3 regions of the Mycobacterium riyadhense genome follow, and region 3 is predicted to be linked to each of the others. Evidence: predicted binding sites of a transcription regulator. Region 3 holds the regulator's gene; each other region holds the start of a gene.

Region 1 (3,274 bases), 840 kb from region 3:
CGTTGGCGACCTGGGCGGCGTAGTCGCGGCCGTATTTGTCGTAGACGTACTGGATAACCTTTTCCCGCTGATCCGACTCGATGTCGATGTCGATGTCGGGTGGCCCGTCGCGGGCCGGCGAGAGGAAGCGCTCGAACAACAGCTCGTTGGCCACCGGATCGACGGCGGTGACGCCGAGGGCATAACAAACCGCGGAGTTGGCCGCCGATCCCCTGCCCTGACACAGGATGTAGTTCTGGCGGCAAAATCGGGCGATGTCGTGCACCACTAGGAAATAGCCCGGAAACCTCAGTTTCGCAATGACTTTCAGCTCATGTTCGATTTGCGAGTACGCTTTCGATGCCCGCTCGGGCGGCCCGTAGCGGTCACCGGCGCCCGCCAGGACCAACTGGCGCAGCCAACTGTCCTCGGTGTGCCCGTCGGGTACGTCGAACGGCGGCAGCTGTGGCGCTATGAGCGCCAGCCCGAACGCGCACTGCTCGCCGAGCTCGGCGGCGGCGGTCACCGCCTCGGGTGACCAAGCGAACAGCCGGGCCATCTCCTCGCCCGAGCGCAGGTGTGAGCCGCCCAGCGGAGCCAGCCACCCGGCGGCAGAGTCCAGGGACTGCCGGGCCCGGATGGCACCCATCGCCATGGCCAGCCGGCGGCGTGCCGGATGGGCGAAATGCGCTCCGGTGGTGGCGACGACCCCGACACCAAAGCGCGGCGCCAGCTCGGCCAGCGCCCCGTTGTGTTCGTCGTCGAGCGGTTGACCATGATGGGTCAACTCGATGCTGACCCGGCCGGCGCCGAACCGGTCCACCAGATCGGCCAGCGCCCGCTGCGCCGCACCCGGACCTCCTTCGGAAAACGCCTGGCGCACATGGCCTTTCCGGCATCCCGTCAGAATGTGCCAGTGCCCACCGGCCGCCTCGGTCAGCGCGTCGAAGTCGTAACGCAGCTTGCCCTTCTCACCCCCGGCAAGATGCGCCGCGGCCAGTTGCCGCGACAACCGTCGGTAGCCTTCCGGACCCCGGGCCAGCACCAACAGGTGCGGGCCAGGTGGGTCCGGCTGCTCGGTGCGGGCCTCGGATTCCAGCGACAGCTCGGCGCCGAATACCGTGCGCACGTCAAGCTCCGCGGCCGCTTCGGCGAACCGCACTGCCCCGTACAGGCCGTTGTGGTCGGTCAGCGCTAGCGCTCGCAGATCCAGCCGGGCGGCCTCTTCGACCAGCTCCTCCGGCGTGCTGGCCCCGTCGAGAAAGCTGTATGCCGAATGCGCGTGCAGCTCGGCGTACGCGACGGACGAGTGGACCCGGCCCTCGTGCTCGGGAGGCTGATACGTCCCGCGCTTGCGCGACCATGGGCCCTCGTCTGGCACCGGCTCGGCTGCAACCGGTGCACCGGCATGGCGCGGCTTGCCGTCGAGAAGCCGCTCCATCTCCGCCCAGCTCGGCGGTCCGTTACCCCAGCCCATACCGCGCAGTCTATCGAAACTTTGTTCGATTGCCCGCTGCGCCCCTCGCGAGCACGGCCAGACGACCCCCACAGCGCTGTTAAACACATCTTCAAGTACTAAACACATTGTTTACTTTGCAGGTGTACCGTTTTCCCGGGCTGGGACGGATACTGGTACGCATTCAAAAAATTGACGGTGGGGACTTGTCATGGGACAACTGACGACTTTGGATGCTGGCCTCCTCGGCGCTCATGATCCGGATCGACACGCAAGCATGGCCATCAGCGCGGTCGCCATCATCAACGGCGCAGCCCCCGATATTGAAGATTTTGAAAGCCTTCTGGCGGAACGGATTAAATCCGTACCACGATATGCACAGACACTGCGGTTCGATCCAGCCCAACACATACAACGGGCGGCACTCCCCCGGCCAGGCGACGAAACCGAACTGTTCCGGGCTATCGCTCATGCACTGGAACGTCCGATCGACGTGGACCGCCCGCTGTGGGAGTGCTGGATCATCGAGGGCCTCAACGACAATCGATGGGCGATCTTGATGAAGATCCACCACAGTATGGCCAGCAGCATTTCGGCGGCCCAGCTCCTCACCCTGCTCTGCGACGATGTCGACACCGAAGCCCTCGCCAAACACCCCGCAGCTCAACATGTTCCACCGTCAAGCGGTGATACGGCCAGCTGGACCGAAGCTCTGTGGCGCACTCCCACAACCGTCTTCAAGGCGGCGGCGCAAGCCGTCACCTGGCCTTTGACATGGATATCGCCGACGAGTCCGGCCGTAACCAGGCGGCGATACCGCACTGTGCGAATTCCCCGCGCCGCCGTCGACGCGGTGAGTCGCAAGTTCGGTGTGACCGCCAATGATGTTGCGCTCGCTGCCATCACCGAGGGTTTCCGTACCGTTCTGCTGCGGCGCGGCGAACAACCACGCTCGGACTCACTGCGCACCATCTCGACAATGCTTCCCTATCTTCCCGTCGAACACGGCGATCCCGTCATGCAACTGCGGACGGTCCACAACCGGCTGAATCGCAATGACCAGCGCCAATTCGGTAATCTCTCGGAGTATCTTCCGTTTGCCTTGTGCGCCAAGGTGTTTCAGACACTGACTCGACTTCCGCAGCGCAGCGGGGTGGCGCTGGCGACCAACACTGCGGGGCCACGCCAGCGGTTGCGACTCATGGGCCAGCGGATGGACCAGTTGCTGCCGATCCCGCCGACCGCGTTGCAGCTGAGCACCGGGGTGGCGGTACTGAGCTACGGCGACGAACTGGTGTTCGGCCTCACCGCCGACTACAACGCCGCACTCGACCTAGAGCAGCTTGCTGCCGGGATCGAGCTGGGCATGGCGCGTCTGGTGGCACATGCCCAAGACTCCGTCCTGCTGTTTGCCAAGAATCGCCGCAGGCGTTCATCCCGTGCCGCGACCGGGGGCACGCAACGGCGGACGGTTGCACCGCCAGCGGGAGTTCGGCGCTGACCCCACACTCCCCGCGTCGACCACCATGAGAAGGTGGGGTGGTGCGCAAGTTGGGGCCGGTCACCATCGACCCGCGCCGCCACGACGCGGTGCTGTTGGACGCCGTGTTGGACGCGACGGCGCTAGCCACGCAACTGCGCGACGTCGGTGTCGGCATCGGAGTCTTTTCGTCGGGCGGTGACCTAATCGAGGCGACCGATCGGCTGTCCGCCCGGCCGAGCCGATCCGTGGTCATCGCAACTGACCCGGTCGGCGTAACTGCCGCGCGCGACGCCGGATTTGCACTGGTAATCGGTATAGACCCAACCGGACACCGCGACGCCCTCCGCGGCGCCGAC
Region 2 (3,274 bases), 670 kb from region 3:
CGCGAGCCGCCGTCGAGCGCTAGCGCACTTAATCCGAAGGATCGGGCAACACCCGCAGATGTCCGCGCCGGCGGCCAGAGCGCTCGGGCGGGGCGAGCAGGCTACCGGTTGGCGCGGTGGCATGCAGCTGCGCTTCGGTCGGAGCGGCCCCCGCTTGCGGCGCAAAGCCGTTGAGCGGCACGCCCGTCGCAGCCGCGCGGGTTCCCGAGTAGGACAGCTCCCCAGCGCCCGGGCCACCTTCCCGCACCGCGTCGGCCAGCGCGACCAGGTCGTCCTCGTCGGGATGCGTAGGCAGTGGCCCGGCATGGCGCACGAGTTCCCACCCGCGTGGTGCGGTGATACGGCCGGCATGGCCGACGCAGAGATCCCAGGAGTGCGGTTCCCGCGCGGTAGCGAGCGGACCGACCACCGCGGTGGAGTCCGAGTAGACGAACGTCAACGTTGCCACTGCGTAGTGCGGACACCCGGGCCGGCAGCAGCGACGGGGTACGTTCACGAGCGCAAGGCTATCGTGCGGAAACGTCGCCGAAGCGCCGGACACGCGCATCCGTTCTTCCCACGATGTGTAACCGTTACCATCGGTCGGTGAGCGATTCCCGAAGCTCCCCACGCAGCGGTCGCTCGGGAGGTAGATCGGCGACGCAACGAGCGCGGCGACGGGGTCGCGATCTGCGAGGTCCGTTGCTGCCGCCGACAGTGCCGGGATGGCGCAGCCGGGCCGAGCGGTTCGACATGGCGGTGCTGGAGGCTTACGAGCCCATCGAGCGGCGCTGGCACGAGCGGGTGTCGGAACTCGACGTCGCGGTCGACGAGATCCCCCGGATTGCGGCCAAGGATCCCGACAGCGTGCAGTGGCCCCCCGAGGTCATCGCCGACGGACCGATCGCGCTGGCCCGCTTGATCCCCGCCGGTGTGGATGTCCGGGGCAACGCCACGCGAGCGCGAATTGTCTTGTTCCGCAAGCCAATCGAACGACGAGCAAAGGACACCGTCGAACTCGGCGAATTGCTGCACGAAATACTGGTGGCTCAGGTGGCCATCTACTTGGACGTCGATCCTGCCGTCATCGACCCGACGATCGACGACTGACTGCCCGACGCCGCTTTAGATAATGCCGCGCTTGAGGCGGCGACGCTCGCGCTCGGAGAGACCGCCCCAGATGCCGAAGCGCTCGTCATGGGCCAGGGCGTATTCCAGGCATTCGTGACGGACCTCGCACCCCAGGCAGATCTTCTTGGCCTCGCGGGTAGATCCACCCTTTTCCGGGAAGAACGCTTCGGGATCCGTTTGCGCGCATAGCGCACGGTCCTGCCATTGGTCGCTGGGCACCGGTTCGGGCTCGGGCTCGAATGCCTCGAATGCGGTGGGTACCTCTGGAACCAAGCTCAGATGCGGTCGGGGCGTTGCCATGTTAGTGGTGTGCGGTGCGCCTCCCATTACGCCCCGAAGGTGCTCATAGGACATGCCTCCGCCTCCTCACTGATAGATAGTGAAATGGTTTCCCACTGTTTTGATGTACAGTTAACCCAATTCGAACAAGTGATCGAATCTCGGTCTGCGACACCGGAACCGGCCGGCCAACCGGGAAATGACACTGATGTGATTAGACACGGCTTCACCTGCTGGGTCAAGCATTCCGCGGCATTTCCATATCATCTCGTGATCAAATTTCGGCGATTCCGTTGTTGTTGGTCTTCGGCGTGTCTTGCGACGCCTCACACGGGCCGGTCGACCCCGCATCGCGGGCAGGTACTGTCCTGCGATGTGAAGGTCACTGTTCTGGTGGGTGGAGTCGGCGGTGCCCGCTTCCTCCTGGGAGTGCAGCAGCTGCTGGGCCTTGGCCAGTTTGCCACACCCGACGGTGCCCTCCAGGACGCGGGCCACGAGCTAACCGCCGTCGTCAACATCGGCGACGACGCCTGGATCCACGGACTGCGCGTCTGCCCGGATCTGGACACGTGCATGTACACACTGGGCGGCGGCGTCGACCCGGAGCGCGGTTGGGGCCATCGTGACGAAACATGGCACGCCAAAGAGGAACTCGCGCGCTACGGCATGCAGCCCGATTGGTTTGGACTCGGCGACCGCGATCTGGCCACCCATCTGGTGCGCACCCAGATGCTGCGGGCAGGCTATCCGCTGTCGCAAGTCACCGCGGCCTTGTGCGACCGTTGGCAACCGGGTGCACGGTTGCTGCCCGCGAGCGACGACCGGTGCGAAACCCACGTGGTGGTAACCGATCCAGTGGACGACGCCCCCCGGGCGATCCATTTCCAGGAGTGGTGGGTGCGCTACCGCGCCCAGTTACCGACCCACAGCTTCGCCTTCGTCGGGGCCGAAAAGGCCAGCGCCGCAACGGAAGCGGTGGCAGCCATCGGCGAAGCGGACATCATCATGCTGGCACCGTCGAATCCCGTGGTCAGCATCGGCGCGATCCTGGCGGTCCCCGGTATCCGCGGGGCGTTGCGGTCGGCCACCGCTCCGATCGTGGGCTACTCGCCGATCATCGGCGGAAAGCCGTTGCGCGGCATGGCTGATGCATGCCTGGCAGTCATCGGGGTGGATTCCACCGCGGAAGCGGTAGGCCGGCATTACGGCGGGCGCCGCACCACCGGGATACTGGATTTCTGGTTGGTACACGACGGCGATCACGCCGAAATCGACGACGTCATGGTGGCATCGGCACCGCTGCTGATGAACGACCCGAAGGCGACGGCGGAGATGGTCCGGGCTGGCTTGGACCTTGCGGGCGTGACCCCCGTCGGCGACGATGCAGAGCGTAGCGATGCTGAGGAGCGGCGCCAATGACCCCCGTCGGCGACGATGCAGAGCGCAGCGATGCGGTGGAGGCACCTCCCGCTTGCGGGGGAGAGCGGCGCCAATGAGCCGCGTGACCGACCACGGTACCGCGACGAGGATCGAGATGCTGCCCATCACCGGGCTTCCCGAATTCCGTCCGGGCGACGACCTGGGCGGCGCGGTCGCCGCCGCGGCGCCGTGGCTGCGTAACGGCGACGTGGTGGTCGTCACCAGCAAGGTGGTGTCCAAGTGCGAGGGCCGGCTGGTCCCGGCTCCCGAGAATGACGAGGCGCGAGACGGACTGCGCCGCAAGCTGGTCGAGCAAGAGTCGGTGCGGGTGCTGGCGCGCAAGGGGCGGACGCTGATCACCGAGAACCGGCTCGGGCTGGTTCAGGCCGCCGCCGGTGTTGACGGATCCAACGTCGACCGCTCCGAACTGGCGCTGCTGCCAGTCGATCCCGACGCCAGTGCCGCG
Region 3 (3,274 bases):
GGGTGGGCCGGTCAGCAGTGATCTGGGGTTCCCCACCGCCAACGAGGCCGACGGCGGGATCACCCCCGCAAGCCGGATCGCGTCGTTTTCGGCGGCTGACAAGCCGGTGATCTTCTGGACGCCCGACCATGGCGCGTTTGTGGTGCGCGGAGCCATGAAGGCCGCGTGGGACAAGCTCAAAGGCCCCACGGGCAAACTGGGCGCGCCGGTCGGTGACCAAACCGTGGACGGCGATGTGATCTCGCAGAAGTTCACCGGCGGCAAGGTCTCGTACGACCGCGCGAAAAACACGTTCACCACCGACCCGGCGAACCTGGCGCCGTTGCTGTCCGGTCTGCAGGTGGCGGGTCAGAATCAGCCCAGCGTTGCGGGTCCGCCCGCGCACGGCAAGAAGTTCACCTGGCATTGGTGGTGGCTGGTGGCTGCCGTCCCGGTGGTGCTGCTGATCGTGATGGCCGTGTTGGTGGTCCTTGGATTACGCCGGCGTCGCGGCGGCCACGAGCCCGCTGTGTTCCCCCGCGAGCATGACTTTGACCATGACGTTGCTAGCTATGACGCGGGGGCGGACGGTCACTGGCCGCATGATGAGGTCGATTACGGCACCGAACGCTTCCCGCTCGACGACCAGCATCTCCCGGAACATCCGGCGCCGGATGACGAGTCGACGTTGCGGGTCAGTTGGCCGCGAGGTGCCGGTGGCGGCGTGGCCGAGGGCTATGACTACGGGGCGGTCGACGAAGAAGACCCCGACGCGGTTGACACCACGCCCACGCCCATCGTGTCGCCCAGCGATCTCGCCCAAGCGACCGTTATCGACGAGCCCGTCGTTCCGGAAACCGTGGCGGCCGACACCTTTGTGCCCGAGGCCTTCACTCCCGAATCCGTCACTCCGCAAGGCGTAGCTCCAGAAGCCTACGTTCCGGAAACCTACGTTCCGGAATCCCATGTTCCGGAGGCGGCGTTCCCGGATACCTACACTGCGAACGCCGGTGTCACGGACGAGGCCTTCTTGGACAGCGCCGTTACGGAGGCTAGGTCGGTTCCTGAGGTGCGGACCGGGCGGCATGCAGCTGCGGATTCATCGGCAGATGAAGCAGAAGTGGCCGCAGAAGCGGGATATGGGGCTACGCCAGAAGCGCCGCCGGCGCGCACGGCTCCGCGGGCGCCCAGCCAGGGTGTGCGGCCGATGATCCATCTGCCGCTAGAGCACGACCCATACCAGGCTCCGGATGGCTACCCGGTCAAGGCCAGTGCCCGTTTCGGCTTGTATTACACGCCCAGCAGTGCGCTATATCACGACACGCTCGCCGAACTCTGGTTCGCCAGCGAAGAAGTCGCACAGGCCAACGGATTCGTCAAAGCGGACTAACCTCGGCCGCTAACCGGCATTAGATCTTCCGGATCACCGTGACGACCTTGCCAAGCACGGTGGCATCATTGCCGGGGATCGGGTCGAAGGCCGGGTTGTGCGGCATCAGCCAGACTTGACCGCCGGCCCGCTTGAACGTCTTGACGGTGGCCTCGCCGTCGATCATCGCGGCAACGATGTCACCGTTGTCGGCGACGTTTTGCTGACGCACAACCACCCAGTCGCCGTCGCAAATCGCCGCCTCGACCATCGAGTCGCCGACAACCTTGAGCAGGAACAGCGTCCCCTCGCCGACCAGCTCGCGGGGCAACGGGAAGATGTCCTCGACGGCTTCCTCGGCAAGAATCGGGCCACCGGCCGCGATGCGCCCCAGCACCGGGACAAAGGTGGGTTCCGGTAGTGCGTCCGAGCCGGCGACTTCGGTGACCTGCGTTGGTGTTGCGGTGTCGTCGACGCCGCGGACGTCGACGGCCCGAGGGCGGTTCGGGTCACGGCGCAGGTAGCCCTTGCGCTCTAAGGTGCGCAACTGGTGCGCCACCGAGGATGTTGACGTCAGACCGACCGCGTCGCCGATCTCCCGGATGCTCGGCGGGTATCCGCGGCCGGTGACCGAAGCACGGATGACGTTCAAGATCGTGCGCTGCCGCTCGGTCAGCGATGAATCCGCTGGGCCCGATTCCGGTGAGGTGTCGTTGCTGTCGCTCATGCACTGAATGTAGCCGCAACCCCGCTAAGAATCAAACATGTGTTCGACTGTGTGTCGCTCGATCCCCCGTACTCGCCATTCGGGCAGGTGGTGGTCGCCGGCGCCGAACAAGACAGGGCTTGTCGGTGGTCTGGTTTAACGTCTTTCACGAGCGACACGCTTCGATCAAATGTTCGGTGTTCGAACACACGAGCGACTAGAGTGTCGAACACACGAGCGAGAAACCGTCGGCCGGAGGAACAGCATGACCATCATCCAGACAGTCCCGCCACGTACCCGTAGTGTCCGGGGGCCGATCAACGGGCCGATTCACGAGCCCCGCTGTGGCCGGGCTCGGGAGGCCCAATCGCGCAGGCCGGGTCCCTATCGGCCGGCGGGGACGCCGCTGCGCTACCACGGCACCGGGGTTGTGATATCGACGGCATCTCATCGCAGGCGTCCGGTCACGGTAGCGACGACAGTGGGGTTGGCCCTGCTTGCTGCGATGATCACCCTCTGGCTCGGCCTGGTCGCCAACTTTGGGAACCTGGCCAACGGCAACTCCCCAGGTGCGCTCACTCGGGTACCCGACACGCTCGCTGTGGTGCGTGTGTTGCCTGGGGAGTCCTTGCAAAGCGTCGCCGCGCGCGTCGCGCCCGACGCACCGGTGCGCCAGGTTGCCGACCGCATCCGCGAACTCAATGCCCTGGACTCCACGGTGCTGTCCGCGGGCCAGACCCTGATCGCGCCGGTGGGCTGACGGTTTCACCGTGTACTGCGAAAACCGTTCTACGCCAAGCTTGCTCGCTGACCGCGGGGTTGAGCGCGCGTGGCTGGCGGCTGCGTTGGCCCTGCGGGCGAGCGCACAGGTACTCTCGGAGTCGTCTGCGGTACCCGGATGCGGCAAAGGAGCGGCCATGCACTGTCCGTTCTGCCGGCATCCCGATTCCCGGGTGATTGACTCGCGGGAAACCGATGAAGGCCAGGCCATTCGGCGGCGGCGGTCGTGTCCCGAGTGTGGGCGGCGGTTCACCACCGTGGAAACCGCAATCCTGGCCGTGGTCAAGCGCAGTGGTGTTACAGAGCCTTTCAGCCGGGAAAAGGTCATTAGCGGCGTGCGTCGAGCATGCCAGGGGCGTCAGGTGGACGACGATGCGCTGAACCTGCTCGCCCAGCAAGTGGAAGACACCGTGCGTGCCGCTGGGTCGCCGGAGGTCCCC

Evidence for each region. The regulator LexA, encoded in region 3, represses DNA repair genes until DNA is damaged. The targets are predictions, from matches to a motif close to CGAACANNTGTTCG.
Region 1: AADZ78_RS05715 (error-prone DNA polymerase) is a predicted target of LexA. The motif match lies at 1,471-1,484, and genes of this name have one in related genera.
Region 2: cofD (2-phospho-L-lactate transferase) is a predicted target of LexA. The motif match lies at 1,533-1,546, and genes of this name have one in related genera.

What each region holds. Positions count from the first base shown of each region.
Region 1 covers NZ_OY970456.1:1,247,884-1,251,157, reverse strand. The annotation lists gene AADZ78_RS05715 (error-prone DNA polymerase) at 1-1,456, opposite strand, end outside; gene AADZ78_RS05710 (wax ester/triacylglycerol synthase domain-containing protein) at 1,647-2,936, shown strand; gene otsB (trehalose-phosphatase) at 2,978-3,274, shown strand, end outside.
Region 2 covers NZ_OY970456.1:1,415,199-1,418,472, reverse strand. The annotation lists gene AADZ78_RS06375 (DUF3499 domain-containing protein) at 29-496, opposite strand; gene AADZ78_RS06370 (metallopeptidase family protein) at 670-1,089, shown strand; gene AADZ78_RS06365 (WhiB family transcriptional regulator) at 1,105-1,437, opposite strand; gene cofD (2-phospho-L-lactate transferase) at 1,765-2,808, shown strand; partial or broken gene AADZ78_RS28950 (sirohydrochlorin chelatase) at 2,771-2,892, shown strand; gene AADZ78_RS06355 (coenzyme F420-0:L-glutamate ligase) at 2,882-3,274, shown strand, end outside.
Region 3 covers NZ_OY970456.1:2,084,076-2,087,349, forward strand. The annotation lists gene AADZ78_RS09420 (LGFP repeat-containing protein) at 1-1,369, shown strand, start outside; gene lexA (transcriptional repressor LexA) at 1,389-2,075, opposite strand; gene AADZ78_RS09430 (LysM peptidoglycan-binding domain-containing protein) at 2,320-2,814, shown strand; gene nrdR (transcriptional regulator NrdR) at 2,972-3,274, shown strand, end outside.